DNA from 4 places in the Pseudoalteromonas sp. SR44-5 genome. Region 3 is predicted to be linked to each of the others. Evidence: predicted binding sites of a transcription regulator. Region 3 holds the regulator's gene; each other region holds the start of a gene.
The links. The regulator sigma-54, encoded in region 3, starts transcription at its own class of promoters, with help from an activator protein. The targets are predictions, from matches to a motif close to GTTGGCACGNNNNTNGNNT.
Positions count from the first base shown of each region.

Region 1: the regulator sigma-54 is predicted to act here: its motif matches at 1,026-1,044, upstream of fliE (flagellar hook-basal body complex protein FliE).
Region 2: the regulator sigma-54 is predicted to act here: its motif matches at 2,703-2,721, upstream of dps (DNA starvation/stationary phase protection protein Dps).
Region 4: the regulator sigma-54 is predicted to act here: its motif matches at 4,146-4,164, upstream of H5154_RS10095 (PAS domain-containing sensor histidine kinase).

Region 1 covers NZ_JACJDT010000014.1:40,734-46,506, reverse strand. Annotated here, with positions in the region: gene H5154_RS10090 (sigma-54 dependent transcriptional regulator) at 1-904, shown strand, start outside; gene fliE (flagellar hook-basal body complex protein FliE) at 1,083-1,415, shown strand; gene fliF (flagellar basal-body MS-ring/collar protein FliF) at 1,436-3,151, shown strand; gene fliG (flagellar motor switch protein FliG) at 3,144-4,184, shown strand; gene fliH (flagellar assembly protein FliH) at 4,188-5,006, shown strand; gene fliI (flagellar protein export ATPase FliI) at 5,025-5,773, shown strand, end outside.
Region 2 covers NZ_JACJDT010000011.1:14,801-20,573, reverse strand. Annotated here, with positions in the region: gene H5154_RS08305 (oleate hydratase) at 1-769, shown strand, start outside; gene H5154_RS08300 (HPP family protein) at 993-1,412, shown strand; gene corA (magnesium/cobalt transporter CorA) at 1,497-2,453, opposite strand; gene dps (DNA starvation/stationary phase protection protein Dps) at 2,792-3,316, shown strand; gene H5154_RS08285 (methyl-accepting chemotaxis protein) at 3,439-5,106, opposite strand; gene H5154_RS08280 (DUF2237 family protein) at 5,564-5,773, shown strand, end outside.
Region 3 covers NZ_JACJDT010000061.1:14,090-19,862, forward strand. Annotated here, with positions in the region: gene lptA (lipopolysaccharide transport periplasmic protein LptA) at 1-186, shown strand, start outside; gene lptB (LPS export ABC transporter ATP-binding protein) at 183-908, shown strand; gene H5154_RS21045 (RNA polymerase factor sigma-54) at 975-2,471, shown strand; gene hpf (ribosome hibernation promoting factor) at 2,500-2,787, shown strand; gene ptsN (PTS IIA-like nitrogen regulatory protein PtsN) at 2,792-3,244, shown strand; gene rapZ (RNase adapter RapZ) at 3,265-4,107, shown strand; gene H5154_RS21065 (HPr family phosphocarrier protein) at 4,136-4,408, shown strand; gene mgtE (magnesium transporter) at 4,532-5,773, shown strand, end outside.
Region 4 covers NZ_JACJDT010000014.1:46,616-52,388, reverse strand. Annotated here, with positions in the region: gene pseB (UDP-N-acetylglucosamine 4,6-dehydratase (inverting)) at 1-456, opposite strand, end outside; gene H5154_RS10110 (flagellin) at 667-1,452, shown strand; gene H5154_RS10105 (sigma-54 dependent transcriptional regulator) at 1,616-3,052, shown strand; gene H5154_RS10100 (DNA-3-methyladenine glycosylase I) at 3,471-4,058, opposite strand; gene H5154_RS10095 (PAS domain-containing sensor histidine kinase) at 4,199-5,311, shown strand; gene H5154_RS10090 (sigma-54 dependent transcriptional regulator) at 5,308-5,773, shown strand, end outside.

The DNA.
Region 1 (5,773 bases), on a different contig from region 3:
GCTCGAAGCTACATTATTTGGCTACGAGAAAGGCGCGTTTACTGGTGCGATTCAAGCTTGTCCGGGTAAATTTGAGCAAGCACAAGGTGGCACAATTTTACTTGATGAAATCACTGAGATGGATTTAGGCCTACAGGCTAAGTTACTACGCGTATTACAAGAACGCGAAGTTGAACGTTTAGGTGGTCGCAAAACTATTAAGCTAGATGTGCGTATTTTGGCTACCAGTAACCGTGATTTAAAAGAGGCTGTGGCTAAGCACCAGTTTAGAGAAGATTTATATTATCGGTTAAATGTATTTCCGTTGATGTGGCGTCCACTTTGTCAACGTCCAGGAGATATTGTCGTGTTGGCAAAGCATTTAATTGAACGTCATCTCAATAAAAGCAAAGAGCCTATCGCTGTACTTAGCGAACCGGCAGAGAAAAAATTATTAGCTCATACTTGGCCAGGTAATGTGCGTGAACTGGATAATGTGATCCAGCGTGCGTTGATATTACGCCACGGTGATATGATTGACGAAAGTGCTATTTTTATTGAAAATTTAACCCAGACTCCTCTAACTGCGGCTTTATCAGCAAGTTTAGTGCCGGTTAATTCAGCACCAGAAAACACTACTTCGGCGGTTACAAGTTCACCAACTAATGATGCTTATTATGATCTGCAAGCGCCAGCAATAAAAGCGACAGCAGAACGCAATCAGCTGCGTGAAGAATTACCAAGCTTGGATTCGGGAAGTTACAAAGATGAACTTAAAGATAAAGAGCATAGAATTATTTTAGAGACCCTAAATCGTTGTCAAGGCAAGCGTAAAGATGTAGCTGAAACATTAGGGATCAGCCCACGAACATTACGTTATAAATTGGCACAAATGCGTGATTTGGGGATCACCTTACCTGCTTAAGCCTCTATAATTTTTGTTTTCCTTCACTATTTAATTTACGCTCAGCCTTGCTGGGCGTAAACTTGTCAAAACTCTGACAACAAAAACACATCTCAAGCTATTGATATTAATTAATTTATTAGTTGGCATGCTTTGTGCTTTATTAAGTTATTAGTAAACTGCATCGTCAGAGACAATTATGAAAATTCAAAACAGCGCATTATTTCAAGAAATGCAATCTATGGCTCTCGAAGCTGGTCGTAGTAATCAAGTAAACAAATTACCGACGCAGGCGCAGCCTACTTCGAGCGCCCAATTTGGCGATTTGTTAAGTGATGCACTCAATACCGTGAATGGCCTTCAAGCTGATGCAAAACAAAAAGTCGTAGCGGTTGAAATGGGCGACCGAAATGTGTCATTAGCGGATGCGATGATCGCATCACAAAAATCATCGGTTGCCTTTGAAGCCACTGTACAAGTTCGTAACAAACTTGTAGAAGCCTATAAAGAAATCATGAACATGCCTGTTTAACTAGGTAGTGGAGAATTATTGTGGCGCAATCTAATCAATCAACAGATCTTGCTTTGGCCGGCGGCGGTATCGACCAAACTGATAATGACGATCAACAAGAACAAAAGTCAGGCTATTTAAGTGCATTAAACGGCGTTGATGTATTACGTCAGGTCACTTTAATTATTGCATTAGCGATTTGTTTAGCGATCGCTATTTTTGTGATTATTTGGGCACGTCAACCAGATATGCGTCCACTTGGAAAAATGCCAACGGAAGAGCTAATTCAAACGCTCGATTTTTTAGATGCACAAAAAATTGACTATCAACTTGATGGCAATGTGGTTTCTGTTCCTGAAAATGAATATCAAAATATTAAATTGTTAATGACCCGCGAAGGTATTGAGCAAGCGCCGAACTCGGGTACTGATATTATCATGCAAGATATGGGTTTTGGTGTTAGTCAGCGTTTAGAGCGTGAACGTTTAAAGCACGGTCGTGAACAACAACTTGCGCGCACGATCGAGGAACTACAAAATGTCACGCGTGCTAAAGTATTATTGGCAATCCCGAAAGAAAATGTTTTTGCTCGTCGTGAGAAAAAACCATCCGCAACAGTTGTATTAACTTTAAAACGTGGTCGTATGCTCGGTAGTGAAGAAGTGGACGCCATTGTTGATATTATTGGTTCAGCAGTGCAAGGTTTAGAGCCGTCACGAGTAACTGTAACAGACCAAAATGGCCGATTACTTAATTCAGGATCGCAAAGTGCGTTAGCTGCTCGCTCACGTAAAGAATACGATATTGAACGTAAACGTGAACAAGAATATCTAGATAAAATAGATGGTATCTTAATGCCAGTTATTGGCATGGGTAACTACACTGCACAAGTCGATTTAAGTATGGACTTTAGCGCGATTGAAGAAACTCAAAAACGCTACAACCCTGATTTACCAGCGGTACGCAGCGAAACCACTTTTGAAGAAAACAACATCGGCGGGTTAGCTATCGGTATTCCTGGCGCGCTGACAAATCAGCCCCCAGTGGATTCGAATATTCCTGAAGTTGCCGGTCAAGGTGGTGCAGGCTCTGGTTCATCACCCAGTCGCACTCATAAAGAGGCGACACGTAACTATGAACTTGATACTACTATTTCCCATACACGTCAGCAAAGTGGTGTTATTCGTCGAATTAGTGTGTCTGTGGCAGTCGATTATGTGGCAAAAGTGGGTGAAAATGGTGAAACGACTATGGAGCCTCGCTCAGTTGAAGCACTGTCAAATATTCGTCGTTTACTGCAAGGTGGTGTGGGTTTTGACTTACAGCGTGGTGATGCATTAGAAGTAGTGACAGTACCGTTTGTACGTGAACCGATGGACTTAGCTATTGAAGTACCACTGTGGGAACAAAACTGGTTTATGAAAGTTGTGCGTTTAGTGCTTGGCGCATTGGTTATTATAGTGCTAATCATGGCGGTGGTTAAACCTATGCTGAAACGCTTGATTTACCCAGATGATACCCTTGAAGAGTATGATGATGATGCGCTTAGTTCTGGTGTAGATATTGGTGATAACACCCTAGATATGCTAAATAAAGATTTTGATTCTGCTTCGGTTGGCTTCTCAAGTGATGGTACACTACAGTTACCAGACCTACATGGCGATGAAGACTTATTAAAAGCTGTTCGTGCCTTAGTAGCAAATGAGCCAGAACTCTCCTCACAAGTTGTGAAAGCGTGGTTAACTGAAGATGACTGATCAAGAACAAAAACAACTGCCAGCAGCGTTTGATGTTGATAAATTAGACGGTGTAGATAAAGCCGCAATTTTATTGCTAAGCTTATCCGAAGAAGATGCAGCGCAAATATTAAAGCACCTTGAACCTAAACAGGTGCAAAAAGTGGGTATGGCAATGGCGGCGATAGATGATCTATCGCAAGCCAAAATCAGTGCCGTGCACAATTTATTTATAGAACAAATACAAAGCTTTAGTACGATTGGCTTCCAATCAGAAGATTTTATCAAAAAAGCGCTTACTGCGGCACTTGGTGAAGATAAAGCGGCAAGCCTGATAGATCAAATTGTTATGGGATCTGGTGCCAAGGGTCTTGATTCATTGAAATGGATGGACTCAAAGCAAGTTGCCAATATTATTCGCAATGAGCATCCGCAAATACAAACTATCGTTTTATCGTATTTGGAGCCTGAGCAATCGGCCGAAATTTTAGCGCAGTTTCCTGAAAAAGTGCGCTTAGATTTAACCATGCGCATCGCCAACCTTGAAGAAGTTCAACCTGCGGCTTTACAAGAATTGAACGAGATCATGGAAAAACAATTTGCCGGACAAGCTGGTGCGCAAGCTGCGAAAATGGGCGGTTTGAAAGCGGCGGCTGATATTATGAACTACCTCGATACCAATATTGAAGGTCAGTTGATGGATTCAATCCGCGAGCATGACGAAGAGATGTCGCAACAAATCCAAGATTTAATGTTCGTATTTGAAAACTTAATGGATGTTGATGATCGTGGTATTCAAGCTATCTTGCGTGAAGTCCAACAAGATGTACTGATGAAAGCCATCAAAGGCACTGATGATGCATTGAAAGAGAAAATCCTCGGCAATATGTCAAAACGGGCTGCAGAGATGCTTGCTGATGATTTAGAAGCAATGGCACCTGTGCGGATCAGCGAAGTTGAAGCCGCGCAAAAAGAGATCTTATCTACGGCACGTCGTCTCGCTGATTCAGGTGAAATTATGCTTGGTGGTGGTGGTGGTGAGGAGTTCTTGTAAACCATGAGCAAACCTACTCAATATCAAGGTCGTCCTTTACGTGCCAGTGAAGCAGTTGATGAATTATTAGAAAACTGGCCAATTCCAGATGTTACGCAAGACACTCGAAAATTCGATGGTCGTTCAACGGCGTTTGGTACACCGCTGGCCGATTTATATCGTAAAGAGCTTGAAGAAAGTGAACAAGCACTAGAGCCCGAAGAGCCTGAGCTGCCTTCGTTAACGATGGCTGAGCTGGAACGAATTCGTCAAGATGCCTACGAAGAAGGCTTAAAACAAGGCCACGAGCAGGGTTATATTGATGGTTTTGAAAAAGGCGTAGGTGAGGGAAAAGAAGCCGGTTATAAAGAAGGCATTGAGCTTGGTAAAACACAAGGTCAAGAAGAAGTAAAACCACTGATTGAAGAACAGCTAACGGGTCTAAAAGCATTGTTGGATAGTTTGTCAGCGCCATTAGCTAAAGTCGATGATGACGCCGAAAAGCAACTTGTACAGTTAACCGTAATGCTAACCGAAGCGTTAGTTTATCAAGAAATTAAAACCTCCCCTGAAATTATTTTGCAAAGTTTAAAGCAGTGTATCGATGCGTTAGCCAATGAGCAGCAAAGTGTGCGTATTCATTTACACCCTGAAGACATTGAACTGGTTAAAAATAGTTATGGTGAAGCTGCACTAGCTGAAAACCATTGGCAGTTAGTTGCAGAGCCGACTTTAGATCGCGGTGGTTGCCAAGTAAAAACACCACAATCATCTATTGATATGACTATAAAAACCCGCGTCAAAGAAACGTTGGATAGTTTTTTGCATAGTAGTGGTATCTAACGCTATTTTTGGTTTGCAATGAGTTCTCAACCACGCCCATTAAGTGAACGTTTACAACAGTATCAAAAACATATTCATAGACCAACGCCTGCTGTTGCGGGAATTTTAACCCGTGTTGTAGGGTTAACATTAGAGGCGAAAGGATTACGCGCGCCAGTTGGCAGCCAATGTAAAATTGAAACCATGCATGGTTTTGTTGATGCTGAAATTGTTGGTTTTAATGACCAGACGCTTTACTTGATGCCAAATGACCATATTTCTGGCGTACTACCTGGTGCGCGAGTGATCCCACAAGTAAATGATACCGGACTGCCTGTTGGTATGTGTTTACTTGGTCGTGTTGTTGATGGCTTAGGGCGTCCGTTGGATGGGCTTGGAGCTATTAAAGCAGAGCATTACTTAAAATTTGCACAAAATTCCATTAACCCATTATCTCGACGACCAATTACGCAGCCGATGGATGTTGGCGTACGCGCTATTAATTCAGTGATAACTGTTGGCCAAGGCCAGCGCATGGGGCTATTTGCAGGCTCAGGCGTGGGTAAGTCGGTATTACTGGGTATGATGACCCGAGGCTCAGAAGCGGATGTAATAGTTGTTGGTTTAGTGGGGGAGCGTGGCCGCGAAGTAAAAGAATTTATCGAAGAAATACTCGGTGTGGAAGGGCGTAAACGTTCTGTCGTAGTTGCCGCGCCCGCCGATGCATCGCCATTAATGCGATTAAAAGGTTGTGAAAGTGCGGTAACTATCGCGGAGTACTTTCGCGA
Region 2 (5,773 bases), on a different contig from region 3:
AGTAAACGATCCTTACTCTGGTCGCACGGTAACTGGCGGCATTATTACTTTTACAGACTCTAACTGGCTATTGAGTGTAACGTGTAACCGCCAACCTCATTTTCCAGATCAACCCGATGATACGTTAGTACTTTGGGTCTATGGTTTATTAATGGACAAACAAGGTAATCGTATCGTTAAAACAATGCCACAATGTAGCGGTGAAGAAATAATTACGGAGCTTTGCTACCATTTGGGCATTGAACAGCAGCTTGATGAAATCATTGCCAATACCAAGATACGTACAGCGCTAATGCCTTATATCACAGCTCAATTTATGACTCGTGCAGCTGGTGACAGACCCACCTCAGTTCCTGAAGGTTGTACAAACTTAGGTTTGATTGGTCAATTTGTTGAAACCCACAACGATATTATATTCACGATGGAAGCCTCTATTCGTACAGCACGTATTGGGGTATATAAGTTACTTAATATCCCTAAACAAGTGCCCGACATTAGCCCAACCCAATATGATATTCGTAACCTAATTAAAGGAGCTAGAGCGCTCAACAGCGGCAAGCCCTTTATTGGCGAGCGGTTATTACACCGCCTGCTTGATAAAACCTACTTTGCTCATATTTTACCGCCATTACCAGAGCCAAGTAGTAAAGAACAAATCCATTTTGAAGCAGAAATGCATGAGCTACTGGGCAAAGGCAGCTCGGCGATGCATAAATTTTCAAGCTGGGTTGGTACACTCAGGGATAATTTTTCGCATAAAGATAAATAATCTGAGCTTCGGATAATAAATCTATCCTCAATGGCTATGGATGGCCAAGCTAAAAACTATTTCTATACAAAATACAAAGCCTTGATCTTGATAAAGTGCAATAAGAAAAAACCAGGCTAGAATAAATAATAATATGAGCTCTGGATAATAAATCTGTCTCCAGTAGCTATTTTAGTAAACCTTTTTAACCAAAGTTCTGGTTAGTAATTTAACAGGAGCCAAAATGAGCCAAACAGTTGCAGATTTAATGACATCAGATCCATATGCCGTAAGTGCAGAAAACACCCTACACGACGCACATAATCTAATGAAGGAAAAAAATATCCGCCATATTCCGGTAATTGATCACAATGGCGAACTAGTGGGTATGTTGACACAAAAAATCATGATTGCCCAAGTGATGAATATTATGGCTAATTACAGCCCTAGCGCACTTGAACGAAAGGAAAAACAAACGAAAATACACACTATTATGGCAACCGATTTTGCCACTGTACTAGCAACCCAACCACTGCAAGATGTTGCTCGGTTTTTTGTTGATAACCGCCATGGTTGCATGCCTGTGATCACTGAAAAAAATAAACTCGTGGGTATACTTACCTCGTCAGACTTTGTACGCCTAGCGGCCGCTTTATTATCTTAATGCAAGGTGATAATAAGACCGCTATCCGTATAAAATGAATATAAACTCGTGTAATCGTGTATGCCAAGTAGTCCTTGGCACACACTACAGCCAGCCTTTGTGTTTAAAAAATAAATAAGGGGCAAAGCCCGATAGCAACATAATGCCAATTGCAAATGGGTAACCCCATTCCCATTGCAGCTCAGGCATTATATTAAAGTTCATCCCATATACACTGGCGACTACGGTAGGTGGTAAAAAAACCACCGAAGCAATAGAGAAGGTTTTGATAATTTGATTTTGTTCAATGTTAATAAAACCTTGTGTTGAATCCATCAAAAAGTTCACCTTATCAAACAAAAAGGTACAGTGAGACATTAGCGTATCTATATCAAGTACAATTTCTCGTAGTGATTCGCGATCCTCATTTTGTACACCTAAACGACGTATTAAAAACGAAATATTGCGCCGCGTATCCATTAAACACAAACGCACTTTCCCATTCGCATCCTCTAAACGCGCGATACGACTGACCGCTTCTTCTAGATCAGAGTCATCTTCTTCTAGTACATATGCACTGAGCTTCTCTAACTGATGATGCATATCCTCGAGCATATCAGCATGGTTTTCGACTTTTTGATCGAATAATGTAACCAATAACTGTTTTGGCGTATCACACATTACTTGACCTTTACGTGCTCTTAAGCGTAACAATCGAAAGTCAGCCAGCTCGTCATCGCGAATGGTCAGCAAACAGTTATCCTGAAGTAAACAGGCCACTGTTACCGTATTAAAACGTCCTTCATTGGGCGACATAAACAATGCGTGCACATGCAAGCCTTCATTGTCGATAAAACATCGCGATGAAGCTTCAATCTCTTGCACATCCCCTGACTCAGGAAAAGTTATATTGAGCGTTTTTGCGAGCGTATTTCGCTCATCTTCCGTTGGGTTGATTGTGTCAATCCAGTGTGCATTTCTGATTGATGCTTCAAGAGAAGTATCGGATGAAGGCTCTAACTCTCTGATCACCCCCTGCTCGATAGAAAAAAATCTCAACATGCACTTCTCCTTTAATAACAAGATGGGTTGAGTATATGTAAGTGATGATTAATCAACAATGATAATACACTTCTGTATCACAGTTATTATTGAGAGTAAGTAATTCGCTAACACGTAACAGCATCTTTTATTTTGCAGATTTTACAAAAAAGTGCATATTTTTCATGGCATTTCAAAGAAATGCTTTCATCACCCAACTTCAAAAAACATATAAATTATTAAATATCAGAAACTTAAAAAATAATTTTTATCGGCACAGCCATTGCTTTATATAAACTAACGCATGTTCATAGACTTTATTAGACGCTGTGAACATTCCTTATAAATCAGGAGGAATAATGAGTAACAATAACGAAACAAACAAAATCGCTGAATTTACTGCCCCAGGTATGAATGAAGAATCTGCAAAAAATACCATTGCTACACTTGATAACCGCATGGTCGCACTGATCGATTTACAATTGACTCTAAAACATATTCATTGGAATGTAGTTGGCCCAAATTTTATTGGCGTGCATGAAATGCTCGACCCTCAGGTTGAAGTGATCAGAGCAATGACCGACACCATCGCCGAGCGAATCGCTACGCTGGGCGGAGTTCCGGTTGGTACTCCAAAATCGATAGTTGATCGTCGTTCATGGCAAGATTACGCAATTGGTAAGGGCTTGGTAAAAGATCATTTAGTTGCGCTTGATAAAGTATACAATGGGATTAATGGCGATCACCGAAGTGCGATTGGCAAGCTATCAGAGCTCGATCCTGTATCTGAGGATATGCTAATTAGCCAACTTGCCGATTTAGAACAGTTTCAATGGTTTGTGCGTGCACACTTAGAATCGTCAACGGGCAAACTCAATAGCTAATCTAGCGGTTTTGTGTTCAGTTTAAACTGATTCATTTATATTTAAAGTCAAAGATCAGGCTATTTAAAGCCTGATCTTTATTTATTACTGCTCAACAATAATACCGCTATTTTTTGTTTATATTAGATCTTAAACTGACCTACCAAATCGCCTAAACTCTCCCCTCGACCAGCTAAGTGATGACTGACTGATGAGGTTGTTTTAATTGAACGAGTAAGCTCATTAACGATTTCTTGAATCGCAAAAACGTTACGGTTAATTTCCTCAGTTACACTACTTTGCTCTGTGGCAGCGGTAGCTATTTGTGTGCTCATATCGTTAATTGTAGTAACCGAGCTGGTTACCGCTCCTAAACTTTCAGAAATTGCGCGAGATGACTCAACTGAGCGATTACAGCTTTGCTGACTTGCCAACATTGCCTTTACCGCAGCCGTGACTAGCGTATGTAACTCATTAAGCATTTCATTAATCTCTAACGTACTCTCTTGTGTACGACTGGCTAAACTTCTCACTTCATCAGCTACAACCGCAAAACCACGGCCTTGCTCGCCAGCCCTTGCAGCTTCAATAGCCGCATTAAGGGCCAGTAAGTTAGTTTGCTCAGCAATGCCACCGATAACACTTAATACACTGTTAATTTTTTTAGATTGTTCACTTAATGAATTAACCTGTTCAGCAGCTTGATTAATCTCACTCATTAAATTTGAAACTTCTTCTAAAGAAACATCTACACATTTTTGAGCATTGGCAACATCTTGCGTGGCTGACTGGGTTGATACCGCCACTTGTGTGGTATTTTGCGCGACTTCCTGAGATGTTGCTGACATTTCGGTGATCGCCGTTGCTACCAGCTCAGTTTCATGATTATGGTTTACTAACTGATTTTCAATTAACTGTGTTTGTGTATTGATATCATTTGATGAATCTTTTACATCACGGGTTACATCTGCCACATTGGTGATAATGCTATGTAGTTTACTAACAAACACATTAAATGAATTACCCAATTGACCAATTTCATCGTTACTATGCACTTCTAAGCGCTTAGTCAGATCACCTTCGCCTTTTGCAATATCATCTAAGTTTTGCACCATATTGTGAATTGGTTTTACCATATTGTTTGCCGCAATTAAGGCAAAAAACACCGTCAACACCACCCAAAATAATGCAATTAATAACAGGGTCGTTACTTTTTCATTCATATGAGCTTGTATTGTTGCTTGGTACTTTGTTAGCTCAGCTTCAATATCATCCATATAAGCGCCCGTTCCTAGCATCCAATCTGTACCAGGAACCATCGCTGCATAGCCCATTTTTTCAACTAAACCCGTTGTATTAGGCTTTTGAAAATCATAATAAAAAGCACCGCCACCTTGTCTTGCTTGCTCAAGCAACCCAACAATTATTTTTTTACCATTAGGATCGGTCATGGCTATTTTATTTTGCCCTTCAATTGCATCACCCAATAACGCATGGAAAATACTAACGCCTTTTGTATCATAGATAAAAAAGTAACCATCTTTACCAAAAGTGAGATCTCGCAATGCATTTTTTGCATCTTCTTTAGTCCCCTTGGCTAGTTCGTAATTAATTATTTGGCGGCCTATCTCAACCTCAGTTGCTAATAAACTTTCTTTGTCAGCAATTAATTTTGTTTTAAACGATACAAAATTTTGCTGCTGATTTTGATACTCTAAATAATATGAGCTGGCCATTAAACTAATTAACAGCAGCGTGAGCGGCAAAATAGCTAATAGCAACAGCTTATTTTTCAGACTTAGATTACTCATTTTTCCTCACGTGTAACAATGTAAAGCTCCATAGTATTGATACATCGAGAGCTTATAAAAACTGTAATTATACTGCCAATTACAATTAAGTGTTTATTTGAAATCAAAAGCTATTCAAATACCATATTCACATATATATAGATTCTGGATATAAGACAAACGTATAGTAGCCGCAAAGCTACCATAATAAATTTTTACTAGTACAGTAAACGTAAAAATTGCTAGCCAACAAAAACACAATTGCACAATAATCACACAACACGCAACTATAAATGAATATTGAACTGATTTTGGCCTCGCCATTAGTTTAATAAACTGACGTTTAATATTTTTAATGGCTATGTTATTTGTGATCTCCATGCTATCTATCAATATTCAGCTTTTCATCCACCACGTTTTCACATAGTCTGAAAGCAGACTCAATGTAAAACAATACAAATTATAACAAGGTAGTTTTATGAGCAATCAATTAAATGTATTAGGTACGCGCTTGCATTTGTGCTGCGGGAATACAGGCTACACTCGAGAAGGATTTTGCTATGTCCCTGCATCTGATGTTGGTAACCACAGTGTATGTGCCATCATGACTGATGAATTTTTACAGTTTTCAAAAGCACAAGGCAATGACTTGATAACGCCTAATCCAATGTACGATTTTGCAGGCCTA
Region 3 (5,773 bases):
TATTTAACCTTGGTTGGCAATGCACAAGTCACTCAGGCAGGTCAAAAAATCAATGCCAAAAGCATTACCTATGATATGGACCAGCAACTGATCAGTGCTGAAAAAGGCGCAAGCTCAAGCGATCGTGTGCACACCATTTTGGTACCAGTAGACAGTAAAAAAGACAAATCTAAAGGGCAGCCATGAGTACATTAAAAGCTGAATTTCTAGCAAAAAGCTATAAAGGTCGCCAAGTTGTAAAAAGCGTGGGTTTAGAAGTTAGCGCAGGCAGCATTGTTGGCTTATTGGGTCCTAATGGCGCTGGTAAAACCACCACCTTTTATATGATTGTGGGTTTAGTTCCAAGCGACAAAGGTAAAATCAGTATTGATGATAATGACATCACCTTACTGCCAATGCACAGTCGCGCACGGTTAGGGATTGGCTACCTGCCACAAGAATCATCCATCTTCCGTAAATTAACTGTTTATCAAAACCTGATGGCTATTTTAGAAACTCGTAAAGAGCTGAATAAACAAGCCAGAGAAGAAGCGCTCGACAGCTTACTTGATGAGTTTAGCATTCAACATATCCGCGACAGCCAAGGTATGGCATTATCTGGCGGTGAACGTCGTCGAGTTGAAATTGCACGCGCTTTAGCCGCAAACCCAAAATTTATCTTACTTGATGAGCCTTTTGCTGGCGTTGATCCTATTTCAGTGTTAGATATAAAGAAGATTATTGAACACCTTAAAAACCGTGGTATTGGCGTGCTTATTACCGACCACAATGTACGAGAAACCCTTGATGTTTGTGAAAAAGCCTACATAGTTTCTCATGGGGAGTTAATTGCATCAGGTACCCCTGAGCATGTACTCGCCGACCAAACAGTCCGCGATGTTTACCTGGGCGAGCAATTTAGGCTATAAAGCCACGCTCGGCTAAGTATCTGCTAGACTTAACGATGATAACAATAAAAGGATTGTTAGAGATACATGAGGCAATCACTCCAGCTGCGCATGGGCCAGCAACTTACAATGACACCACAGCTGCAACAAGCAATTCGCTTATTGCAACTCAGTACATTGGATCTCCAGCAAGAAATTCAAGAAGCGCTCGACAGCAATCCATTGTTAGAGCTAGAAGAACATGAATATTCAGACGACACGGCTGGTAAAAACGAACAAAAACAAGATAACGATGACTTAACCGTTAGCGCATCAGCAGACGACAAGCCAAGCGAATATGAACAAGAAAGTAGCGAAGCATTAAGTAAAGAGACCTTAAGTGACGAAATGGCTATGGACGTCACCTGGGACGAATACATGAGTGCTGCGCCAAATACGTCATCTGGGCCAATGCCTGAAGATGAGTCAATTTATCAAGGTGCCTCAACTGAAACCTTGCACGAATATCTAATGTGGCAATTACAACTCACACCTTTTAGTCCAACCGATGAAGCCATTGCCATTGCGATTGTTGAAGCCGTTGACGATTCAGGTATTTTAACCTTGAGCTGCGAAGACATCGCAGAAAGCTTAAATCAAGGTAATAACGAAGAAGAAATCGAACTCGACGAAGTGCAAGCAGTGTTAAAACGCATTCAGTTGTTTGACCCTGTTGGTATTGCTGCGCGCAGCCTACAAGAATGTTTATGTATTCAATTAAATCAATTTGATCCTGCAACTCCTTGGATTAGCGAGACAAAAATGATTTTAACTGATCATATCGATTTATTAGCTAGTCGTGACTATCGCACTTTGATGAAAAAGACTAAGCTTAAAGAAGATGAACTAAAAGAAGTAATGACACTGATCCACAGCCTTAACCCAAAGCCTGCGGATACCATAGTACGCGAAGAATCAGAGTATGTTATTCCTGACGTTTCGGTGAAAAAAATTAAAGGTCGCTGGGTGGTTGAACTCAATCCAGACAGCATGCCAAAAATTAGAGTGAACAGCCAATATGCGGCGATGTCACGCTCTGTAAAATCAAGCACTGACAGCCAATTTATACGCTCGCATTTGCAAGAAGCTAAATGGTTTATTAAAAGCCTAGAAAGTCGTAACGAGACGTTACTCAAAGTAACCAACTGCATTGTTAAACAGCAGCAAGGATTCTTTGAGCATGGCCCTGAGGCCATGCGCCCTATGGTACTAAACGACGTTGCCGAAATGGTTGAGATGCACGAATCAACAATTTCTCGTGTAACCACCCAAAAATACATGCATACCCCTCGTGGTATATTTGAGTTAAAATATTTTTTCTCGAGCCATGTAAGTACTGAGAACGGCGGCGAATGCTCATCGACAGCCATTCGAGCATTGATCAGAAAATTGATCAGTGCAGAAAACTCAGCGAAACCATTGAGTGATAGTAAAATTGCAGATATATTGGCAGAGCAAGGTATCAAAGTAGCTAGACGGACTATTGCAAAATACCGCGAGTCACTGGCTATTCCACCGTCAAATCAACGTAAAAGTTTGATTTAAGGCGTAAAATCACAAGAGGAAAATGCTTATGCAACTAAATTTAACTGGTCGTCATGTAGAAATTACTGATTCATTAAGAGACTATGTAAACAATAAGTTTGCCAAGCTTGAAAGGCATTTTGATCATATCAATAATGTCCATGTCATTCTTGATGTAGAAAAGCTAAGCCAAAAAGCAGAAGCCACATTACATGTCAGTGGCGCTGAATTATTTGCCTCAACTGAGCACCAAGACATGTATGCAGCCATTGACGGACTAATCGACAAACTTGACCGTCAGGTAATTAAACACAAAGAGAAGCACGCTCGACACTAACACTATGAAATTAAGCTCACTTATTTGCCAGGACTGCAGTAAAGCTGCGGTCCTTTTTAATAGCAAAAAACGGATCATTGAATTTATCAGCCAATTGGCTCATGAACAACTTCCTCAGCTATCACAACAAGAAATCCTCAACGCACTACTGTCGAGAGAAAAACTAGGTAGTACGGGTATTGGTCGTGGTATTGCTATTCCTCATGGCCGTATGAGTGGTGTTGAAAACCCGCTAGCAATAATTATAGTGAGTGAATCACCGATTGATTTTGATGCGATAGATAATCGCCCAGTTGATATATTTGTAGCTCTCATCGTGCCAGATGGTGATAGCCAACTTCATTTGAAGACGTTAGCCACAATTGCTGATAAACTCAACGACAAAGATTTTTGTAAACAACTACGTAGCGCAAAAACAGACCAAGATTTGTATCACGTAATTGCTGCGCAATCGTAGCCAAATGAAGGAGAATTTACATGGAGTTAATCATCATCAGTGGGCGTTCTGGCTCAGGTAAATCTGTTGCTCTGCGTGTAGTAGAAGATCTTGGCTATTATTGTGTAGATAATATTCCGGTAAACTTATTACCTTCATTAGTGCGCAGTGTCTCTGATAATTATGACAAAATTGCCGTCAGTATTGATGTCCGTAATTTACCGAAAGAGCAGGAAGAATTTAACGATATTCTTGAATACTTGCCTGGTTTTGCAAATCCGACGCTATTTTATTTAGACAGTGATGATCAAACCCTGATCAAACGTTTTTCTGAAACTCGCCGCTTACACCCATTATCTTTGGACTCTTTGCCACTGGATTTAGCTATCAAGCAAGAAAAAGTATTACTTGATGTATTAACTACTCGCGCTGACTTTATACTTGATACCACTGATCTGAGTGTCCACCAGCTTGCAGAGTCAATCCGTGAAAAGATTTTAGGGAAAAAAGATAAAAAACTAATCATTACCTTTGAATCATTTGGTTTTAAATATGGTATCCCAAAAGAAGCTGATTATGTTTTTGATGCACGCTTTTTACCAAACCCACATTGGGAGCCTGAGCTTAAGCCACTTACAGGCCTTGATCAGCCAGTAAAAGATTATTTAGCCAGCCATAGTATCGTACAAAAATTCACTTGGCAGATCCAAACCTTTGTACAAACTTGGTTACCGCATTTGGAGCGTAATAACCGCAGTTACTTAACAATTGCTATTGGTTGCACCGGTGGTCAACATCGCTCAGTTTATCTAGCGCAAACTATAGGTGAAAGCTTCTCGATGAGCCACAGCAATGTGAAAATTCGCCATCGTGAACAAGAATAACAACTCACGTTTACAGTAAGGAATGTTGATGCGTTTAGAAGATACATTTTTAATAAAAAACAAACTCGGTTTACATGCTCGCGCAGCCAGCGTATTAGCGCAATTAGCTGTGCAGTTTGATGCCAGCATCACACTTCATCAAGATGACAAACAAGCCGCAGGCGATAGCGTACTCGGCTTAATGCTATTAGAAAGTAGCCAAGGCAAAGAAGTTAAAGTTGTATGTGAAGGCCCGGACGCTGAACCTGCTCTTGCAGCAATTGGCGAGTTGATCGCACAACGCTTTAACGAACAAGAATAGCTCGTAGTCAGTACCACTAAATTGCGTTAAACTAAATAAAGTCGTTAATTAAACAGACCAAGCGCGTTAATTACCGACAACTGTTACCCTACCTATCAAGCGTATTAATTTTTAAGGACGCCAATGCCAGAAGCTTTTGAACAAGATTACCCACTACAACAACTAAAACAAGTGACCAAGTCACTTAACAGTGGTCAATTTGTTCAAGTAAGGCGTATGTTGGCAAAAACAGCTCCGTGTGACACCGCATTGTTACTCGAGTCATCCCCACATAAAATTCGTACCTTGCTATGGCAACTGGTTGATCCAGATGTACAAGGTGACGTACTCGAAGAACTCTCAGAAGATGTTCGTTTAGGGATCATTGCCCAAATGGAGCCGAAGCACATCGCTGCGGCAACTGAGGACATGAGCCACGATGATCTAGGGGAAGTACTACGTAGCCTACCTGATACCGTCTACAAAGACGTTGTTAGTGCCATGGACAGCCAAGATCGAGAACGTGCAACTCAAGCACTCTCTTATCAAGAGCGCTCTGCTGGCGCGCTAATGAACACTGATACAGTGACCATCCGTCCAGATGTCACTATCGACGTAGTACTGCGCTACTTACGTTTACGTGGTGAGCTACCAGAAGGTACCGATGATCTTTATGTTGTTGATAAACATAACTGCTTTATAGGTGCCATGTCGTTAACGACCTTGTTGACTAACTCGCCAGATAAAATCATTCGCGACTTAATGGATGAAGATTGTGAATCTATCCTCATTTCGATGGATGAAACCGATGTAGCACAACTGTTTGAACGTCATAACTGGATATCAGCCCCAGTGGTTGATGATAATGACCATCTACTTGGCCGTATCACCATCGATGATATCGTTGACGTTATCCGTGAAGACGCCGAGCATAGCTTATTAAGCCTAGCCGGTCTTGATGATGAAGAAGATACCTTTGCCCCAGTGTTAAAAAGTTCGAAAAAGCGCTCAATTTGGCTTGGCGTTAACTTATTAACCGCGCTACTTGCTGCGATTGTGGCAAGCTTCTTTGAAAACACCTTAGCAATTTTACCTATTCTAGCGGTACTCAACGGTATAGTGCCATCCATGGGTGGTGTTGCGGGCAGCCAAACATTAACCCTCGTAATACGTGGTATTGCAGTGGGTCATATCAACCAAACTAACCAACGCTTTTTACTGATCAAAGAGCTTGCAATCGGCGCAATAAACGGGATTGTTTGGTCCATTTTAATTGCCGGTGTTGTTGCTATTTGGCAATGGGACTTTAAGCTTGGCGGCGTACTCGCCTTTGCCATGTTTATGAACTTAGTAGCCGCAGGTATCGCCGGTGCCAGTATTCCGCTG
Region 4 (5,773 bases), on a different contig from region 3:
AATATTATTAGCGGCAACAAACAATTTATCGGATGCTAATTTTGTCGCACCATATAAATTAATTGGGTTGGCTGCTTTATCAGTAGAAAGCGCAATGACTTTTTCAACATTATTGTCTAAGGCAGCATCAATGACATTTTCAGCACCATTAATGTTAGTTTTGATGCATTCCATCGGGTTATATTCTGCGGCAGGGACCTGTTTAAGAGCTGCAGCATGAATAACGTAATTTACTCCACGCATTGCACGGCGTAAGCGGTCTTTGTCGCGTACATCACCGATAAAGTAACGCATACATGGTTGATCAAAGTCTTGCTGCATTTCAAATTGTTTTAACTCATCACGAGAGAAAATAATTATTTTTTTTGGCTTGTATCGCTCAAGTAACGTTTTTACGTATTTTTTACCGAATGATCCGGTACCACCGGTAATTAAAATTGTTTTGTTATCGAACATAGTTTTACCCAAGTTATTTATCATTGGCGTAGTTATAGTAAAAAATTAAATACGCAAAAAGTGAAATTTAATACACTGCTCAGTACTTTACCTATTAACAGAGTAGGTTAGCAAGCACGATGCCAAGTTAATTTAATTAAACAATGGTACAAAGTGCAAAATTTGGCAAATTAAGCTATAATTTAACCAATCAGCGTGTCGGAGCCTGTTATGAAAATTCAATCACCAGCAACTAGTTTTTTAAACCAAACACAGCAAACCAGTAACAAGCTTGCAGAGCAACTTGCTACGGGTAAAAAAGTCAACTCTGCGGCAGATGATGCCGCGGCATTGCAAATTATAGATCGGTTAACCTCCCAGCAAGACGGTTACAGCCAAGCGGTGAATAATGCCTATGATGGTATTTCTTATTCGCAAGCGACCGAGTCAAACTTGTCGGGTGTCAACGATGCTGTCTCGCGTATTCGTGAATTATCTATTCAAGCAGGTAATGGCGCATTAAATGATAATGACCGTGCTGCTTTGCAAGAAGAAGTGGTGCAATTACAAAGTCAGATTACAGAGACGTTTGAAAATGCCAATTTTGCAGGTAAACCTTTGTTTGATGGTCAGTCGGTGTCGTTTCAAGTTGGTCCAGATGCGAATGCAAATCAAACGGTTACTCCTTCGGATGGTAGTTTTGCATCAGTAATATCAACAATTGATATTTCTACTCAAGCAGGTGCACAAGCTGCAATTGATATTAGTGACCAAGCGGCGGACGAAATTAACGCCCAGCGTGCTGAACTTGGTGCTTTTCAAAATACATTGGCTAGCACTATTAAAGGCCTGGGTACTCAGCAAGAAAATATTGCCGCGAGCCAAAGTCGAATTCAAGATACCGATTATGCTCAGGCGGTTTCACAGCAGGTATCAAATGATATTTTAGCTCAAGCGTCAATAGCACTGCGTGGCCAAGCTAACCAATCGGCTGAATCTATTTTAGGGTTATTATAACGGCTATGATAAAACAGTAATTCTTAAGTATTACTTGCAATTAGCTTAGTGTCTGTTTTTTGGCATCTATGTCAAAAAACTGCCGCTTTGTGCTTGCATCCCTGTCAAACTCGCTTACAATTTAAATTATTAATAGCTTGTAGTAACTGTGGTTCGCTAAATAATGATCTTGATTTTAGACAATAATAATAATCGTGCGATTGGTTTACATGCTGCGCTTACCTTTATTGGTGAGGCAGTGCAACTGCTTGACGATGCAAGCCTTGAACAAGAATGTGAAAAATACCAAAAGCAATCATGTATGGTGATCCTCGGTGCATTGCAAAGCTTAGATCATGAAAGCGTGATCAAGCGCCATCCAACAATACCATTTCTATTAATTGGTGAAACCCTTAAACCACTGTTGAGCATTGCCAATGTAGTTGGCCTTATCTGTGAACCTTTTAACCATGATGTAACGACTCAATTACTGCATGATTGCCAACAGTATCAACGGATGTTGCCAAATGAGCATAAACACGCAAAACCGCACAAAACCTTTGATGGCTTAGTTGGTGAAACTGAAGCGGTTAAAGATGTACGCTTTTTAATTGAACAAGTTGCTAAAACGGACGCTAATGTATTAATTTTAGGCGAATCAGGTACTGGTAAAGAAGTGGTTGCTCGTAATGTTCATTTACTATCAAAACGTAATACAGGGCCATTTGTACCCGTTAACTGTGGGGCGATACCTGCGGAGCTGTTAGAAAGTGAGTTATTTGGTCATGAAAAAGGCGCGTTCACTGGTGCTATTTCAGCGCGTAAAGGCCGCTTTGAACTTGCCCAAGGTGGGACGCTTTTTTTAGATGAAATTGGCGATATGCCGCTACAAATGCAAGTAAAGTTATTACGAGTGTTACAAGAGCGCAGCTATGAGCGGGTTGGTGGTACAAAACCAATTCAAGCCGATGTGCGGGTGATTGCTGCAACACACCGTGATCTTGAACAAATGATAGAGCAAGGAAGTTTCCGCGAAGATCTATATTATCGACTCAATGTTTTTCCTATCGAAAACCCATCTCTTGCAGAACGTGCTGATGATATTCCATTATTATTAAAAGAGTTAATGCGCCGTATTAATGAGCAAAGTGGTACTACCGCTAAGTTTACTGAGCGGGCAATTGATAGTTTAAAAGAGCACACATGGCCGGGGAATATTCGCGAGTTAGCGAACTTAGTTGAGCGTATGGTGATCATGTTGCCAGATAAAGTGGTTGATATTCCCGATCTACCAGCAAAATATCGTTATATTGAAGTTGATGCTTATGAACCACAATATCCCGAAGAGCTTATGGAGCGTGATGCTTTCAATGATATTTTCAGTACTGGTTTTAGTGATTACGACGATGAGCCAGAAGTTGAAGCAATTCAGCCATCAGCAGACCTTTTACCCGACGAAGGGATTGAGCTAAAAGATTATTTAGCTGAGCTGGAAATTAGCCTGATCACTCAGGCCTTAGAGCGTTATGATTATGTCGTAGCGCGTGCTGCGGAGATCTTGGGTGTACGCCGCACAACCTTAGTTGAAAAAATGAAAAAATATAACCTATCACGAGATTAACACGTGCTAAGTTGCTAATATTTTACTTCGCAATATCAGTAATTACAGAGTGTGGTCGTCGTTTACGGTGATAAGTTCATTGACGCGCTAAAGCACTACCTACCATTTCGGTGCTTGCAAATAGTTACTTAATTTTTACCACCGAGGCGCTGCGCGCTACACGGAGCTGAAGGGCTAGGACCCTAATCCCTTCCTCTTTGAACTCGGAGTTCTCTGTGGTGGATCAATCATTTAAAGGTCTTTTGCACAAAGAGAAGTGAATGAGATCAAATGAGCAGATAAAAATATATATAAATCTTTCGTGGCTGAAGCCTGCTTATATGTGGGTTAAGCATTTGTAGGAAATGGCTTCAGCCATTAATTCCTAGACGCTAGATTTAGGATCCTAGCGCCTAGTCACTTTTCTAGCTCTTAACACCTAGTATTTTTCAATAATCTCAGCTTTACGAAAACAATCATTACTGTGATCATTCACCATACCACAGGCCTGCATATGGGCGTACACTGTGGTTGGACCTAAAAACTTAAATCCCCGTTTTTTTAAATCTTTTGCAAATGCAGTTGAGGCCTCTGTGATTGCAGGGTAGTCACTAAGTTTATCTAACTCATTCACTAACGGCTTACCACCTACAAACTGCCATTGATAGTTACTGAAGCTGCCAAATTCTTGCTGAATTTCAATAAAACGTTTGGCGTTATTTATAGTTGCTACAATTTTTAAACGATTACGTATAATTGTTTCATCAAGCATTAATCGTTCAACATCGTGCTCGTTCATTTGTGCGACTTTTTCTACATCAAAATCCAAAAATGCACGACGATAACCATCACGTTTCTTTAAAATCGTATACCAACTTAATCCTGCTTGTGCTGATTCCAGAGTAATAAATTCAAAAAGTGTTTGGTCATCATATACTGGGATCCCCCATTCATCATCGTGATAGGCAACATAGTCATCTTTACTGGTATCGAGCCAAGGGCAGCGACATAAATTTGTTGAATTCATAGTGTCTCCTTGCTTTGCTTATTTTAGTTTGTCATTTTTTTGTCGCGTTATTTATACGCTAAGCAAATGAAATTAATCAATATAATTGTTGGTACAATTTGTGCATTTAGCTAGTTAGATCCTGTAAACGAGAATGCATTATGGCCTTAGCTAATGTCTTAAAACCACAATTTATCACAGCGACCCAGTATAACCCATGTTTACTGCAAGAAGAGTACATTGGTGAGTTAAGTGAATTACGCCAGCAAGCCAGTTGGTTAAGTCATTTAGTAGATACAATGCCTGCGGGTGTTGTGGTGCTTGATGGTCGCGGTTTGATCGCTAAAGCTAATCAAATTGCAACAGACATGCTAGGGGAGCCACTCGAAGGTGAAAAGTGGTTCAGTGTGATCCAGCGCTCGTTTCGGCCCCAACAAGATGATGGCCATGAAGTATCGCTAAAAGATGGACGCTTAATTAAGTTAGAAATAACGGCATTAGCGCCAGAGCCAGGGCAATTAATCTTAATGACTGACTTAACCGAAACGCGTCGTCTACAAACACGCGTTGCACATATGCAGCGTTTAAGTGCATTGGGTAAAATGGTGGCATCTTTGGCACATCAAGTGCGAACACCACTGTCTGCTGCGATTTTGTATGCCGCTAATTTAGGTTCAAAGCGGTTACCCGAAAGCTCGCGAGGCAATTTTCATACTAAGTTAATGTCGCGTTTAAAAGATCTCGAAACCCAAGTAAACGATATGTTGTTGTTCGCAAAAAGTGGCGATCAGCAAGTTGTTGAACATGTTTCCATGCAGCAATTATTAACTGAAGTGAAAACTGGCGCTGATGCTATGGTCGCACTTAATAATAGTGAACTTCAGGTCAGTTTACCTGAGCCTGATATCGAGATAATGGGCAATAAAACTGCGCTTGCCAGTGCCATTCAAAATCTTATTCACAATAGTATTCAAGTCGTTGGCAGTAATGCACTCGTTCAATTAAGTGCGCAGCGGGATGTGAGTGATCCCGAGCTAGTGTGTATTACTGTAAGTGATAATGGCCCTGGGGTCGATTTAAGCTTACTTGATAAATTATTTGAACCATTTTTTACTACCCGAAGCCAAGGCACAGGTTTAGGCTTAGCGGTGGTTAGTTCAGTCGCAAATGCACACCAAGGACGAGTTGCAGTAACGAACAATGCTCAAGGCGGAGCCTGCTTTAGTTTACTGTTACCTATTTGTACAAAGTCAACATCGGCGGAGGCAATATGAACAACACGATTTTAGTGGTTGAAGATGATGCAGGGCTTCGTGAAGCCTTGATTGATACGCTTGAAATGTCTGGAATAGATTGCGTTGCGGCTGACAGTGCCGAGCAAGCTATGGTGCTACTTAAAAAAGACAGCTTTTCGCTGGTCGTGAGCGATGTGCAAATGGGCGCGATGAGTGGTCTTGATTTACTGCGCAGCATTAATCTTAATTACCCTGATCTACCGGTTTTAATGATGACAGCGTATGCGACTATTGATGATGCTGTTGAGGCTATGCGGTTAGGGGCAATTGACTATATGGCCAAACCGTTTGCGCCCGAAGTGCTACTTAATATGGTAAGCCGCTATCTACCTGAGCCGGAAAAAGAAACTGACGGGCCGATTGTCGCTGATCCGAGTAGCATTCAGCTATTAGAACTTGCAAGTCGGGTTGCTAAATCGGATGCTAGTGTGATGGTGCTTG